Regions from separate parts of the Rossellomorea sp. NRS-1567 genome, predicted to be linked through region 4. Evidence: riboswitches for the same ligand, from Rfam matches in the RefSeq annotation. Region 4 holds a riboswitch; each other region holds the start of a gene.
What was found. A riboswitch is a leader RNA that binds a small molecule or an ion and turns the genes downstream of it on or off. The one in region 4 is predicted to bind cobalamin.
Positions count from the first base shown of each region.

Region 1: linked by a shared signal. The riboswitch ahead of ACIFOD_RS21395 (ABC transporter substrate-binding protein) and the one ahead of ACIFOD_RS07165 (hypothetical protein) in region 4 are both predicted to bind cobalamin.
Region 2: linked by a shared signal. The riboswitch ahead of ACIFOD_RS15450 (acyl-CoA thioesterase) and the one ahead of ACIFOD_RS07165 (hypothetical protein) in region 4 are both predicted to bind cobalamin.
Region 3: linked by a shared signal. The riboswitch ahead of ACIFOD_RS02490 (ribonucleoside-diphosphate reductase subunit alpha) and the one ahead of ACIFOD_RS07165 (hypothetical protein) in region 4 are both predicted to bind cobalamin.

Region 1 covers NZ_JBITPL010000030.1:189,820-193,800, reverse strand. Annotated here, with positions in the region: gene ACIFOD_RS21405 (hypothetical protein) at 1-9, opposite strand, end outside; gene msrA (peptide-methionine (S)-S-oxide reductase MsrA) at 66-596, opposite strand; cobalamin riboswitch at 820-1,018, shown strand; gene ACIFOD_RS21395 (ABC transporter substrate-binding protein) at 1,153-2,118, shown strand; gene ACIFOD_RS21390 (FecCD family ABC transporter permease) at 2,081-3,139, shown strand; gene ACIFOD_RS21385 (adenosylcobinamide amidohydrolase) at 3,136-3,981, shown strand, end outside.
Region 2 covers NZ_JBITPL010000019.1:70,761-74,741, forward strand. Annotated here, with positions in the region: gene ACIFOD_RS15435 (flotillin family protein) at 1-684, opposite strand, end outside; gene ACIFOD_RS15440 (DUF1761 domain-containing protein) at 864-1,232, opposite strand; gene ACIFOD_RS15445 (AraC family transcriptional regulator) at 1,246-2,184, opposite strand; cobalamin riboswitch at 2,288-2,478, shown strand; gene ACIFOD_RS15450 (acyl-CoA thioesterase) at 2,626-3,099, shown strand; gene ACIFOD_RS15455 (VC0807 family protein) at 3,300-3,962, shown strand.
Region 3 covers NZ_JBITPL010000002.1:167,177-171,157, forward strand. Annotated here, with positions in the region: gene ACIFOD_RS02490 (ribonucleoside-diphosphate reductase subunit alpha) at 1-1,759, opposite strand, end outside; cobalamin riboswitch at 1,908-2,088, opposite strand; gene ACIFOD_RS02495 (SurA N-terminal domain-containing protein) at 2,743-3,519, shown strand; gene ACIFOD_RS02500 (hypothetical protein) at 3,644-3,820, shown strand; gene gndA (NADP-dependent phosphogluconate dehydrogenase) at 3,869-3,981, opposite strand, start outside.
Region 4 covers NZ_JBITPL010000011.1:32,737-36,717, forward strand. Annotated here, with positions in the region: gene ACIFOD_RS07150 (alpha/beta hydrolase family protein) at 32-814, shown strand; gene ACIFOD_RS07155 (DUF2584 domain-containing protein) at 859-1,101, shown strand; gene ACIFOD_RS07160 (hypothetical protein) at 1,141-1,473, opposite strand; cobalamin riboswitch at 1,604-1,790, shown strand; gene ACIFOD_RS07165 (hypothetical protein) at 1,956-2,477, shown strand; gene ACIFOD_RS07170 (ABC transporter substrate-binding protein) at 2,498-3,436, shown strand; gene ACIFOD_RS07175 (copper homeostasis protein CutC) at 3,564-3,981, shown strand, end outside.

The DNA.
Region 1 (3,981 bases), on a different contig from region 4:
TTTCTTCATACAAAAACTCCTTCCTGCCATTAGTTTGGCGAAAGGAGTTTTTTTCATCCCACTATTTAGTTCTTCCAATGATTATCTATAAATTCATCGCGACCTGACTTTGACCGGTCTTGTTTATATTCATCTGGATTTTTCTTGTAGAATTTTTGATGGTATTCTTCTGCCGGATAGAAAGTGGAAGCAGGAAGGATGTTTGTGACGATAGGCTTCTTGAATCGTCCACTGTCTACTATTTCGTTCTTTGTGTTTTCAGCTAATTGTTTCTGGTGTTCATTATGATAGAAAATAGCTGTCCGGTACTGATTCCCGCGGTCATGGAATTGTCCCCCATCATCCGTTGGATCAATCTGAGGCCAGTATAGCTCTAATAATCTTTCATAAGGGAATAAATCAGGATTAAATGTGATTTGAACAGCTTCGTAATGTCCACTATTTCCTGCTTTTATATCTTGATATATTGGGTTTTCAAGGTGGCCCCCTGAATAACCTGACACGACATCAATTATTCCCGGTAATTCATCAAATGGCTTTACCATGCACCAAAAACAACCACCTGCAAAAGTAGCGATTTCTTTTTTTTTATTCATTGCTGAACCTCCTGTACCATATGTGCTCCTCTAAAGCAGTAAAGCGATTGCTTGAAAAAGATTTTATCACGAAAGAATGGAGGGGACAATCTATTAGCTCGAAAGGTTGCATCGGGAAAAGATTCGAAAAGAAGTATTCCTGCTATTTTCAGCAAAGTTTATCAAATTTCATTCACTATCCATAGAATCTTGTGTATAATTCTGTTGAACGGAATAATTACATACGATATGAGATTAGGTGAAGCGGAAGTTTCGGTAGCAAACTTTTTAGCTTCATAATAGGGAAGTTGGTGTAATTCCAACGCGGTCCCGCCACTGTAAATGGAAGTGAGCTGTATGAATACCACTGTACCAATAGGTATGGGAAGGTGCAGCAAACAATGACCATGAGCCAGGAGACCTGCCTAATGTCTTTCGCACCAAATCTACGCGGATAGAAAGGTGTAATGTGCATGTTTAACGGTTTAAAGCCTTTTATGCATTTTACACAACATCTCTAGTCCCACTGGAGATGTTTTTTTGTCTGGAAATAAGTTCATTCACAGGAGGAAAACGTATGAAACACACATTCAAAATCATTCTTGCTCTAATAGTATCTCTAGGACTCCTTTCAGCTTGCGGTACTGACAATGAAAATGTAGAAAAGAATAAAGATAGCGGGGAAGTCAGCCAGGGACAATCTGCTTTTCCTTTGTCAGTAAACGACGCCCTGAATAATAAAGTCACGCTGGATGAGCAACCTAAGCATATTGTTTCATTGATTCCGAGCAACACAGAAATCTTATTCGAGTTAGGGTTGAATAAGGAAATCGTAGGTGTTTCAGATTTTGATAATTATCCAAAAGAAGCGGCGGAGAAAGAAAAGATAGGTGGAATGGAATTTAACGTTGAGAAGATTATCAGTCTGAATCCGGATTTGGTTCTTGCTCATGAGTCCACTGCTGTGTCGGCAGAAGAAGGGTTAGAACAGCTTCGAGGTGCAGGGGTAAAGGTCTATATCGTACGTGATGCCAATAGCTTTGAGGAAGTGTACACCACGATGGAAAACATCGGCACATTGGTCGGCAAGAAAGATGAAGCTGAGTCTGTCATTTCTGAGATGAAAGCGGATCTTGAATCCATTAAGGGAAAAGTCAGTGGTGTATCTGAAAAGAAAAAAGTGTATGTAGAGGTTTCACCTTCCCCTGACATATATTCGACAGGAAAAAATACTTTTATTGATCAAATGCTTTCACTAGTAAATGCCGAAAATGTGATGAGTGATCAGAAGGGATGGGTCCAAGTAAATCAAGAAGCGGTCATCGCTTCAAATCCTGACGTCATCATTACAACCTATGGTTTTTATAGTGAAAATCCTAAAGAACAAGTGATGGGCCGAGAAGGTTGGAAAGATGTAACTGCTGTAAAAAATGAAGATGTCCATGATGTTCATTCAGATCTGGTCACACGTACTGGTCCGAGATTAGTTGAAGGAGTAGAGGAAATTGCAAAGTCAATCTATCCGGAGTTATTTGCAGAATAAAATATGGATAACATACGGGTTGGCTGTATCGTTTTTACTATTCGCAATTCTCGCCGGTATTTCGATTGGAACCGTCTCTGTCCCGCCAAAGGATATTCTGTTCATCGTTGGAGCTAAATGGTTTGGATACCCTTTACCGGAAGAAATTGATCCAATGTTTGCAAATATAGTGTATGCCATAAGATTGCCCAGAGTATTATTGGCATTATTGGTTGGAAGTTCCTTAGCAATTGCAGGAGCTTCCTTTCAAGGACTATTGCGCAACCCGCTCGCAGATCCATATACATTGGGTGTGTCTTCAGGAGCATCGGTCGGTGCGGTTATTACATTGTTCTTTAATTGGAGCATTCCGTTCATTGGGAAGTTTACGCTTCCCTTTCTCAGTATTCTTTGTTCGATTATAACCGTGTTCCTCGTATTATGGTTTGCACAGAAGGTTGAAAGAACCATGAAGGTAGAAACCATCATATTAACAGGAATCATTTTCAGCTCTTTTTTAGGTTCCCTTATATCCTTAATGATTGCCCTGACGGGAGAGGAATTAAGACAGATCATCGGTTGGCTTCTTGGAAGTGTATCCATGAGAGGGTGGGATTACATTACGATTATATTGCCCTTTTTCTTAATTGGAGTGATCGTTTTGTTTCTCAATGGCAAGGAACTGAATGGCATGAGCTTTGGTGAAGAACAAGCCCATCATATCGGGATATCCGTACAAAAGAGAAAACTCCTCATCTTAATTGCAGGAAGTATACTGACGGGGGCGGCTGTCGCCGTTTCAGGTACAATTGGATTTGTGGGGCTTGTAATCCCTCATTTTCTAAGAAGGATGGTAGGGCATGACCATAGACACTTACTTCCTTTGTCCATCGTTGTAGGAGGAGGCTTTCTCGTGTTGGCCGATCTCATCTCAAGAACCATCATTGCACCAACCGAGCTTCCGATTGGAGTGATAACAGCTCTTATCGGTGCCCCGATGTTTGCTTATATTCTACTGAAGAAAAGAGGGCTTTCATCATGATAGATCTAAAAGGTGTCACAGTAGGATATAACGAGAAAATAATCGTGGAAGATATGAATTTTCATATAGATAAAGGAGAATTCTTTGGGATTCTTGGACCGAACGGAAGTGGAAAGACGACCTTGTTAAAAGCCATGACGGGTCTGCTTACATTAATGGATGGAACCATCACATTAAAAGGAAAAAAACTGCATCATTTTACTTCAAGGGATTTAGCCACACAGATAGCGGTACTTCCTCAGATATCGACGGAATCCTTTTCCTATGAAGTGAGGGAGACGGTTATGCTTGGGAGATATGCTCACCAAAAAGGTTTTTTAAAAGGAACGACTGAACGAGATGTTGATATCGTAGAAAAGGTAATGGATCAAACGGGCATTACGTCCTTTCAGCACCGCTACCTTCATGAGTTGTCCGGGGGAGAACGCCAGAGGGTATTCCTTGCACAGGCTCTCGCTCAGGAACCACAAGTCCTGTTGCTTGATGAACCTACTAATCACCTGGATCTTTCGTATCAGAAATCATTGCTGGATTTAATTAAGAATCAAACGGTACACGAAAAATTAACAGTAATCGCGATCTTTCATGACTTGAATTTAGCAAGTTTATACTGTGATCGCTTACTTCTCTTAGACAAAGGAAAAACCAAACTTCTTCACCACCCGGAAGAGGTTCTGAAAGAGAAGCATATCGAAGAGGTGTATCGTACAAAGGTTCAGAAGCAAGCTCATCCTTTAGTGGCAAAACCTCAAATGGTCATTGTTCCTGAGGAGAGTGCGACCGAGGACTTTGTGTTAGATGAAAGCTTCCTGAACGTGAGGGAAGAATACATACATTTCTCT
Region 2 (3,981 bases), on a different contig from region 4:
AATTTCAGCTTGCTTGCGAACCTCGGCGATACGTGGACGACCAAGATTTTTTAAGTATCCATTTTCTTCGTCTGCATCCCTTATGTCAGTTAACCCGAGTGACGTAATTTTGAAGCCCATGAGATCCAGCTGTTTCTGGGCGATTTCTGATACGTCAGCGTTAAATTTTTCACGGTTGCTGTTAATGTCTTCAACAGTCATTTTGGAAAGAATCGCACGAAGATTACTTCCCAGTACCTCGATGATTTCATCTTCAATTTCTTTTTGATCCTTACCAAGGAACTGCTCGGCATAGTTCGCAATCCCGTTTAATGTGTCGGCCACCTTCACCATCGCCACTGCATCTGCAACGATTGGTACTCCGCCATTTGTGTACACTCTAGGTGTCGATAGTTTTAATTGGAAGGATGTAAGATTAACAGGTGTGGATGTTTGGAAACGTCTTAATCTGTACCCCCCACCCCTGATGATTTTCATGGAACGTCCTTCCTGGTCGGTGAAAATATTCGTTTCCTTTTCAGGATCCCCCAGTTTCGGTCCGGTAATGATCAGTGCCTGGTTGGATCTCGCTGTACGATAACGGAACCTCATCCAGAAATAATAGGCAATTCCTGCAATAGCTGCAATAACCAGAACAGGAATCAGGAACATAAAAAATCCGATGATACTTAATGATTCTAGCATTCTGACAACCCCTCTCAACATTTTCTATAAATCAGTCGAGCAACTGACTTATTATTTAATAAAATGGCTAGCTACAATACTATCTACGGAAGAGTGTTAGAAAAGTTTCAATAATTTAGGTGAATCTCCTAATTTTATATAAAAAAAGCTCGAACCTTTAAATAGTTCGAGCTTACAATCTATAACAACCAGCCGTGTACAGCCCCTAGCAGGGTAAATATGATGAGATGATCTCCAATCGCGATAAGAAACATCCGTTTTGTCATAAGACCAAATAGAGCATTTTTCAAGTAGACAATGGAAATAAGAATTCCAATGAATACACCTGTCAAAGCTCCTTCGACTAGTCCATTGGAACCGGTGGCTTGAACGAAAATCCCAACAAGAAGTGAGCTGATAAATGCAACAATAACAGCCACTGCATATTTAATCGGTCCAGTACTATCCTGTTCCTTCTTCCCTAGTAAAATAGAATAATAAATTCCGCCGTATACCATATACACCAGAGCCCCCGCTAAAACCGCGAGCAAATTCACATTTAATTCCATCCCTATTCCTCCATTAATTCGGCTCAATGGCTAAAGCGATCGCTTTAATGTTACATCCAATATCGAGTGTTCCTTGTAGATTGATCATTTCCACAAGTTCAATCGGATTCCCAAGGTATCTGTATCCGCTTTTCGGCAGCCAATAGCTGTAAAGTTCAGAATAGCATTCGATTAACTTCCCTCTTTCCCGGTAGTCGACAGGTTCATCGAATTCATAAACCACATGCTTACTGCCTCGAAATGGATAGAGTTCCTCATCCTCCGCGTCATTTTGATTTTCGATTGCCATGCGACACTCATACCTGCTTTTTTCAGGTGGGGTAATATAAGGGTTGCTCTTTGGAACTCCAAATATCAAAGGACTCTTCTCTATGAGGTTTCTGGCATTTCCCCATCTGTATAGATCTTGCCAGGCTTCTGGAATGCCTTCGATATATGACCCGATATGAAATCTATTGACGGTTGAACACTCTGGAAAATGAGCGATCTTCACTTTCGATAAATCCAGCCATTTAAACTCATTATAGGATTCTTCATCCTGGAATGCTTTCGCTTTTGTGCTGAAAAGTTTAGATTTCTTGCTATTAAGATATTCCCGCGGAAAACGCTCTAAATAGGCACCTTCCCGCCAGCTTTTGGGGCTGGTTTTAAAGTAAACATTAAAAGAATAGGTGAAATAGGATAATGATGAAAAACCACATATGAACGCAATTTGTGTGATAGGAAGCTGTGGTTCGTAAATGAGCATATGCGCTGCATTTTCCAGGCGCATTCTTTTCACATAACCTGCCGGTGTTTCACCGATCAGCCCTTTAAACAACCTCTGAAAGTGATAAGGGGAATAGGTTGATACTTTGGCCAACTGTTCTAAAGATAAATCTTCGCTTAGATGTTGATCGATATACTCTACTACTTTATCGATTTGGTTTCTTTGTATTTTGTCTTGGGGCATTTTTCAGACCTCACTACCTTTTTGAAAACCACTTGTTTATAAATTTTACCATAATCCTTCTCCTCACTCACTAAGGGTTATGATAAAATAAAAGCGTTCACAATTTAATCATTGCTCATTGGTGAAGATGATCTTTAGCTCATTTTCTTAAAAGGGAAGTTGGTGAAAGTCCAACGCGGTCCCGCCACTGTAAGGCTGAGAATTCGTATGGATCCACTGTTTCGAATCGAAATGGGAAGGAATGCGAAATCGCTGACGCTGAGCCAGGAGACCTGCCAAATGAGAAGAACACAGAAGTTCCTACGGGAGATAGGAGGGTGTTGCGCTAAATGAGCCACATGAGGAATCACAGGATTCTGGACGTTCGCTTGAAATAGCTGCATCTTCTTTTTCAAAAGGAGATGCTTTTTTGTTTCTTACTACAAACAGGGAGATGAGAAAATGGAGCAAGCCTATTCAGTGGAACGTTCACGAACCATACAAACAAAATTGGTATTGCCGCCTGACACCAATCATATGCAGACCATCTTTGGAGGGAAGGTCCTTTCCTATATTGATGAGATTGCGGCACTATCCGCCATGAAACATTCAAGTTCAGTCGTCGTTACGGCATCGATTGACTCGGTGGACTTCTTATCGTCTGCCACGGTTGGCGACGCTTTAAGCCTGGAAGCATACGTCACTTCCACAGGCAGGACATCAATGGAAGTGTATGTAAAGGTGTACTCTACGAATCTCGTAACGAGTGTCAAAACACTGACGACGGAATCATTCCTGACAATGGTCGCCGTTGATGAAAATGGTAAGCCTAAGCCGGTACCAAGGGTCATACCACAGACGGAAGAAGAATCGAGGCTATTCAAAACGGCTCATTTGCGAAAAGAGCATAGAAAAAATCGGGCGCTTATTTTGTAAACAGTCCCTGATCGCTGAATATCCGGATAACCAAAACACTCAGGGTTTTCTAAGCTCTGGGTGTTTAAAAAGACCATTATCCTATCACTTTTTCAAAAAGGGAATTGGGACACAATTGGCAAAATCAACTGATATCGTGAAACTTCTTCCATCCTTGTCCGTATGAATAGTATTAGTAAATAAAAGGAAGAGGGATAAAGTTGAAAAGGAATTTTGTCTTACTGGACTTATTGATTTATGTAGCACTACCACTTTTCGTATGGAATATCATGAGGGATTACATTGGAGATTACTATGCCATGCTCCTTTCCTCTGTTCCAGGAATCATTTATACGGTTTATCGTTTTATCGAAATGAAGAAAGTAAATACATTTGGCTTGTTCATTTTAGTCACGCTGATTGTCGGTACTCTGATTGACGTACTGGCTGGTTCCTCCATCCAACTCCTATGGAATAATGTATACTATGCCGCTGCTTTAAGTTTATTTTTCTTCATCACCATATTGTTACGAAAACCGATTTCCCTTTTCTTCGGACTTGACTTCGCAGAGCTTCAAGGATACGACCGTACCTTTAGTAAGCGACTCTACTATAAAAAGCCTCTTTATCGAATCTTTCAATTAATCACGCTATGTTTTGCATTAAGAAGTGGGATTCTGGCAATTGTTAAAGCATGGCTTATCCTGGAGTACGGGGTTGAAGCATTCGATAAAGGGATTATACTCCGCCAAGCCTTTAGCTGGATCATGACCGGGATTACCGTGGCTAGTTTCATTTATATAGGGAAGATCATACAGGATTCCCCCCAATTGGTGAAGGAAGTTCAGATCGAACTGGATGAGGAAGAGAGAAAATCAGTTTAGGGACTCAATTTCTATTGAT
Region 3 (3,981 bases), on a different contig from region 4:
ACCCGCTGTAATAGGGATAGGAGCCTTTTTCTTTCGCTAATTCATGACTGGCTTTGATCGTGTAATAAGCAACATCCTCGTATAGGGAATCACAATAATCAACTGCTTCATCGCTCTCCCATTTCAAACCTTTCAATGCAAGGAGGTGATGCCATCCAAAGGTTCCTAATCCAATCCCTCTATAGCGCCTGTTTGTCTGTTGGGCTTGCAGGACAGGAAGCTTATTAATATCTATGACATTATCAAGTAATCTCACTCCTATGGACACGACTCTTTCCAGCTCATCATCCATGATTGTTTTGGCTAAAGAAACAGATGCCAAATTACAGACGACATAATCTCCCGGAGATTTATAGGTAATGATTTTACCGTCCTTTATGACCTCTTCTTCCATGACGGTCGCACTCATATTCTGGGCGATTTCCGTACATAAATTACTACAGTAAATCATTCCCTTATGCCCATTGGCATTTAGCCGATTGACTGTATCGCGGTAAAACATATAGGGTGTCCCCGTTTCGAGCTGGGAAATCATGATCCGCTTGAAAATTTCAATCGCAGGAACTACTTCCCTGGAAAGATCGTGACATTCTACACACTCCCAATACTTATCCCTGAATGAACCTTCTCCATCACACTCATCATAGTAATCTTCCAGGGAATATCCCATGACCACCCTCACTTCATGAGGATCAAATAAGTACCAATCCCCTCTATCCTCCACTTGTTCCATGAATAAATCCGGTACACTTACTCCAGTGAAAAGGTCATGAGTACGCTGCCTTTCATCTCCATTATTTAATCGGGTATCAAGAAAAGGAAAAATATCCTTATGCCATACATCCAAATATACAGCGATCGCTCCTTGACGTTGACCTAATTGATCAACGGATACGGCTGTGTTATTTAATTGCTTCATCCATGGTATAACACCTGAACTTACTCCCTTGAAGCCTTTGATATTACTACCTCTGCTCCGGACCTTCCCCAGATAGATACCGAGGCCGCCACCGTTTTTACTTAGTGTGGAAACATCTGTATTACTGTCATAAATACTTCTTAAATCATCGGCTACCGTATCAATAAAACAGCTCGATAACTGACCATGGCTTTTGCCGGCGTTGGCAAACGTAGGGGTTGCAACCGTCATATACAAATTAGACAGGGCCCAGTAAGCTTCTTCAATAAGCGCCAGTCGCATATCACGGGGTTCGTTCATAAAGAGCGTCATGGCGATGATTAGCAATCGCTCCTGAGGCAATTCAAGGATTTCACCATCATGGGACTTAGTTAAATACCTCTCTGATAGTGTGACGATCCCTATGTACGTAAACAGATGGTCTTTAGATGAATCCATGACCCTCCCCAAAGAGTCAATTTCTTCCTTGCTATATGATTCCAATAGTGCGGGTGTATATAGTTTCCTATCAGTCAAGTCTTGAATTAATTCATAAAAGGAACTGTACAACACGCTTTCTTCCACTCTCCTTGAATAGGCGATTGTACGATAAAGTTTCATTAAATATAATTCTGCAGCCACATACGTCCAATCAGGTTCATGGGCAGAGATCCGTTCGACTGCCGTAAGTATCATGAAATGATAAAGCTTTTCTTTACTCCATTCAGATTGACCGTCTGCATACTTAAAAGTCTTTTCATCGAATTCTTTAAAATGAAGTTGTGGAAAGCGACTGTGGAGATTTGTAAGAATCGCTTTTGCGTCCCCTGAAATCCTTTGATCCTGTGATACGATTGACATCATCATTCCTCCCAATTTATACAGTGTGGGAAGGATTCAAAAAAAAGCCCATCCTTCTAGAAGGATGGGCTTTATGTACGAAAGATATATGAATAGACTAAAGTGCCTATTCCAATCCTCGCTTTATCCTCCCAATTCCCGAAGAAGATAACACGTGATAAACAAGGCAGGTCTCCTGACTCGTGCTTCACTCTACTCTAAGGCCTTCCCATCGTATATGACAGTGGCAGTTCCTTATTTCGTCAGCACTTACAGTTGCGGGGACAGTTCCGGATTCACACCGGATTCCCTTTTAAGTCCATTCAGACACCCTATTCACAGGTTATAATCAATATATAGTTACAATCATCAAAAAGAACACTAAATGTTGTGTTCTGTATCATCATAAACGATTAAAAATGAATTTACAAGTGAAACTATTGATTTTGTTTAGACGTTGAAATCTTTTAATAGTATCACTCTATTACACTCGTAAAGTCAAGAGTTGTAACAAGTTGAACAGAAGGAATAATCCTTCCTTTGAATTATGCTTATAACTATTATTTTCCATGAAAAGAATAGGAGAAGATTGAATACTACCTTCAAATGGACACTAGTCAGCCGACACCTGCCTACATGTTAGTTGAAGAAAATGTTACCACTCTCTATAATTCAAATAGAAGGTTGTTTGACAGTATTCTTTGGTCCCCAATATTTTTTATAGGCTGTTTAAATGGAGGAAAGCACTCGATTTAAACAGCCTCTTTTTTTAGCTACCAAGTGAAAACCTTCTTACATTTTCATTTCTGCCCGGCAGTTGATAGTCGAATGTAATCGTATACATTCTAGTGAAAGAGGGACCATATTAGTAATTCACTGTATTTCAACCTCATTACAATCTATACTTTTTAGCTTAAATACTTTCTTTTTACGGGTTTTTCCTTTAAAATGCGCATTAAGTGATTTTTTTGGAAATCACACCTTACTTCTGAAAGGGGTCTATTATGAAAAAATTATTAACGACTTTACTAGTAGCATTATTAGCGATTGGACTAGCCGCTTGCGGTTCGAACGAGGAGAGCCAAAAACAAGCTGACGATAAAGCGAAAACAGAAGAAAAAAGCGATGGAAAGGCTCAAGAAGAGCAAGCGAAGCAAATGGAAGAAATGCAAAAGAAAATGGATAAACAGAAGGTTGAAAAAGATAAGATCGTTGCCATTGTAAATGACGAAAAAATAAAAGGTGAAGATTTCAATAACGTATTGACTCAATCACAAATGCAGTATCAACAGATGGGGCAAGACCCAACAAGTAAAGATGCAGCAAAGAAAATAAAAGAACAAACGATTGATAGCCTGGTTGGACAAACACTCCTTATGCAGCAGGCCGATGAAAAAGGCTACAAAGCATCAGAGGATGAAATCAATAAACAACTGGAAGAAGTTAAAAAGCAGTACGGTGATGAAAAGAAGTTTGAAGACGCAATGAAGAAAGCCGGATTCACGATGGACGAGTTAAAAACGCAAATCGCCGAAAACATCAAATACACTAACTACGTTGAAAAAGAAATCAAAGTAGAAGAAGTCTCTGAAGATGAAATGAAGAAATTTTACGATCAGTACGCAAGTCAGCAAGGTCAGGGTGAATCAAAGGATGCACCAAAATTTGAAGAAGTGAAACCTCAGATCAAGACTCAATTAGAACAACAGAAAAAACAAGAAAAACTTGTTCAGCATGTAGAAGATTTAAAGAAAAATGCTAAAGTTGATGTAAAAATCTAATGCACCATGAAAGAAAGCCACCTATCTGTGTAGGTGGCTTTCTTATAATCTATTCCCCGATGTTTTTCTCTGCCCACGAAGGGTATGGTACAACAACGACTCAGTAAGGAAGGGTGAAAAGATAATGACGAAAAGAGCCAATGACAATCCAGAGCAGATCAATAAAGATCATGACGGCATTCTCGATCAGCATGAAAGTGAGCAAAATGTGGATCCAATTCCCCTCGATGACTTAAAAAAAGAGCAGCGGGACGAGAAAAATAAGCATCATACGAAAGATGACTCATCAAGCAAAGAATAATGCGTTAATCAAAAGCCCTGTGGGATTCCCACAGGGCTTTCTTTCTTCTTATTTAGATAACCAGTCCGTATGGAATGTTCCTTCTTTATCCACACGCTGATACGTATGAGCTCCAAAATAATCACGTTGGGCTTGAAGAAGGTTGGCAGGCAGTGACTCAG
Region 4 (3,981 bases):
TACCCAATGCACGTTTTGAAAGGAAGAGAATATGAAAAACGGAACGATTGTGAAGAAAACCTTGTTTCCTTCACCTAATCCTCATGTGGAACTATATGAAATTACCTATCTATCCTCCGGTCTACGGGTAAAGGGCTTATTGGCTGAACCTGCTGGAGGTGGGAAGTATGAGGGTTTTCTCTATTTAAGAGGTGGGATCAAAGGCGTCGGCATGGTCCGCCCGGCGAGAATCGCTCAATTTGCTTCTCACGGATTCATTGTATTTGCTCCTTATTACCGAGGAAACCTTGGTGGAGAGGGAAATGAAGATTTTGCGGGGGATGATCGTGAAGACGCCATTTCGGGTGTTGAATTGCTTAAAGACTATCACAGAGTGGTCCATAACCGGATCCATGTGTTTGGCTTTTCCCGTGGAGGGGTCATGGCACTTCTGACAGGCATAGAGCAGAGGGACGTCACCTCGGTTGTTACATGGGGAGGCGTTTCAGATATGTTTTTAACATATGACGAACGGAAGGATCTCAGGAGAATGATGAAAAGAGTCATAGGGGGAAGTCCCAATAAAGTTCCGGAACGATACGAATGGCGTACCCCACTATACGAATTGGACAACCTTGAAGCTCCCGTATTGATCATTCACGGTGAAAAGGATCAGAACGTTTCCGTGGAGCATGCATATAGATTAGAAAAAAGACTGAAAGAGTTGGAGAAATCTGTGTCGTCCCGATACTTTAAAGAGTTTACGCACTACTTTCCACCACGAAAGAATCAACAAATCGTCTCCATGCTATGCACATGGATGAAAAATCAATAGACAGTGGTGTATGATTAAATAAAAAAGGATTGAGGTCAAGCGAAATGGGCATGGGCTTGGAATTAAACACGATGATCGTGACAAAAGGAAAAGAAGTGCGGAAAGAAGAGAATCTGTTCGAGCTTCAAAAGGATGGATATCGCCTTTATCCTATGCATATTCCGATAGATGTCAGAAAAACGAAACACAGTGATCCCAGTGGTTACGGCAGGATTGAAAAGATGGAGTGGACGGATGAGAAAACGACGATTCTGTATCGATTGATTTCCTTGAATTCTACGAACTAAATAAAGGAGGGCTGTAAACATTCGCTTACAGCCCTCCTTTTATTTTATTTCCTCATATAAAATATAGCGATTATCCTCAGTCTGAGCAATCAGGTAGTTGCTGTGATCCTTCACGCTATAGATGGGTGTTCCTTTTTTAAGTGTATTTGCCGTGAAGTCATTAACAGGGTGATATTCACTATCAATCTTTTCTTTAATAGCCCCGAGCTCTTCATCAAGGACCAGCTTCTTCTCCTCAGAGACTTTCACATATTCCTTCTTGTTCACCACCATCATATCCCCGTATCCACATAATTCATAGGATGCAGGTTCTTTGTCGCCGCATGCACTTAATAAGAATACGCATAATATCAAAACAACGAATTGCTTCATGTTTTTCCTCCTTATCATTTCTTCACATACTCAAAAGATATTCAAGCTTGTACGTCAACATGTTTGTTTTTTATGCAAAACTTCATCAACTTTGAAATGGATAAAGTGGTATAATGTTCCTTAAGTGAATAAACCCACGCAGAAATTAGGTGCTGATCTTTAGCATAAAGGGAATTCGGTGTGAATCCGAAGCTGTTTCCGCAACTGTAAGTGCTGACGAAATAAGAAGAAAACCACTATTTGATCATTCAGATGGGAAGGTTCTTAGAGTAGGCTGACGCACGAGCCAGGATACCTGCCTTTTTTTCATCGTATTATGCTCTTCGGAAGTTAAGGGTATGGTGCGGCTTTTTAGCATCTCTTTTTCATATGGATGACAACTGCCGGCCAATATTCTTGGGTGGTTTTTTTGTGTTTATGTGCCCTCCCGGAAGATACGATAGGTGTTTCACAAACATCATTCAGAAAGGAGGAACTTACATATGGCAAAGGATTTCCGCTACTTATGTTATCCCTATATGCGTGAGTCTGTTTCAACCGTAGATTTTGAGATCCGGACCGATTCACTGTCGACTAAAATCGGACTCGCGTCATCATTGACGGAACACTTACCGAAAGTGCACGACGATTTACTATATTTAGCTGAGATGGCGTACCATCTCAATGGCTCGGTGCGGGGAATGACGGCCATCATGGAAGAGGACTTGAATAAATTGAGCCAAATGTACGATCGTTATGTGTTGGAAGTCGAGGACCTTATCCAAACCTTTGTCCTTCCTCAAGGCTGTACAGCCGCATGTACGCTTCATACCTGTCGCAGTGAAGCAAAAAAGTCCGTCCGTGCCTTACATAAAGTCAGTACTGAGATGAAAGTGGAGAACATTTTATTTAAGTACGCTCATTTACTGGCAAATGTCCTGTTTGTGATGGCTGTGTATGTGAATAAATGTGAAGGGATTGAAGAAATTCCTTTTGTGAGTAAATCGTATAGCGAAAAAAAATAGAGAAGCGGGGAAGATGAAATATGAAAAAGTCATGGTTAAATAGTTTACTATTATCAATCATCCTGGTTGTTTTCGCAGGGTGCAGCAATGGGGAAGAAGTAACATCCACAAAGGAAGTCAAGCCTGAAAATGAGTCTTATTCTGTGACAGATGACAGGGGAGAAGAGATTAGCTTTGAGAAAGTGCCGGAAACCGTTATTTCCTTACAGCCGAGTAACACAGAGATTCTCTTTGCCATAGGAGCAGGAGATAAGGTAGTCGGGGCAACTGAATTCGACAACTATCCTGAAGAAGCGAAGGAGATTAAAAGAGTGTCGGATTCCATGACGGTCAATGCTGAAGAGGTCATTGCACTAAAGCCCGAAGTTGTCATTGCATATACCACTGGAGATGATGCCGGAGTGAAGCAACTTGAAGAGGCAGGATTAAACGTATTCGTCATTCAATCTGCCCAAACCTTTGAAGATGTTTATGGGGATATTGAACAAATTGCAACGGTAATGGGAGTAGAGAAGAAGGGGAACGAATTGGTAGACGGCATCAAGCAACAGATTTCAGATGTGAAAGAAAAAGTAAGTACACTAAAGGAAAAAGAACAAGTATATTTTGAAATCAGTCCCTCCCCGGATATTTATACAGCAGGAGCAGAAACGTTTCAGCAGGAAATACTGGAAACGGCCGGGGTAGATAATATTTTCGTAGACCAAAAAGGCTGGGTGAAAGTAGGCGAAGAAGAAATCATTAAACGGAATCCTAATATGATTTTAACGACAGTGGGGTATGTCGACGAGCCGACAGCCGAAATCAAGTCCCGGGAAAGCTGGAAAGATGTACATGCAGTGAAAAATGACCAGATCCATTTCTTGGACTCAGATATTATGTCAAGACCGGGACCGCGTATTGGCGAAGCCGTTGAGCTAACAGCAAAAACGGTGTATCCGGATTTATTGTCTGAATAAAGTAAGATATTAGATTGGAGAAGACAGTGATTTGTATGTGGAATCATTGTCTTTTTTATCTCAAGTTCTACAATCTTCAACATTGTGATAAAGTTAACGTAACATCATCACGTTAGGAGAATTCAACATGAGCAAACTGGAAGTCATAGTCTTGAATGAGGAGGATGCCAAAGTTGCAGAAGCATCCGGAGCAGATCGACTTGAATTGGTGTCTGCCATACATGAGGGAGGATTAACTCCTGATTTTCATGTGATAGAAAAAGTATTAAGGACTGTTTCGATTCCTGTTCAGATTATGATCCGATTACATAGTAAATCTTTCTCGTATCAGTCTGATGAATTGCATACCATGGCCGAACAAGTTAGAACCATAGTTGAAATGGGGGGCCGGGGCATCGTTTTTGGCGCATTATCACATGAAGGTAAGCTTGATTCCCACGCTTTAAAGGAGATCGTACAAAATGCGAAGGGTCAATCGATTACTTTTCACCGCGCTATCGACCTCTCCGATGATCCAGTAGCCTTATGTAAAGGAATATTCCATT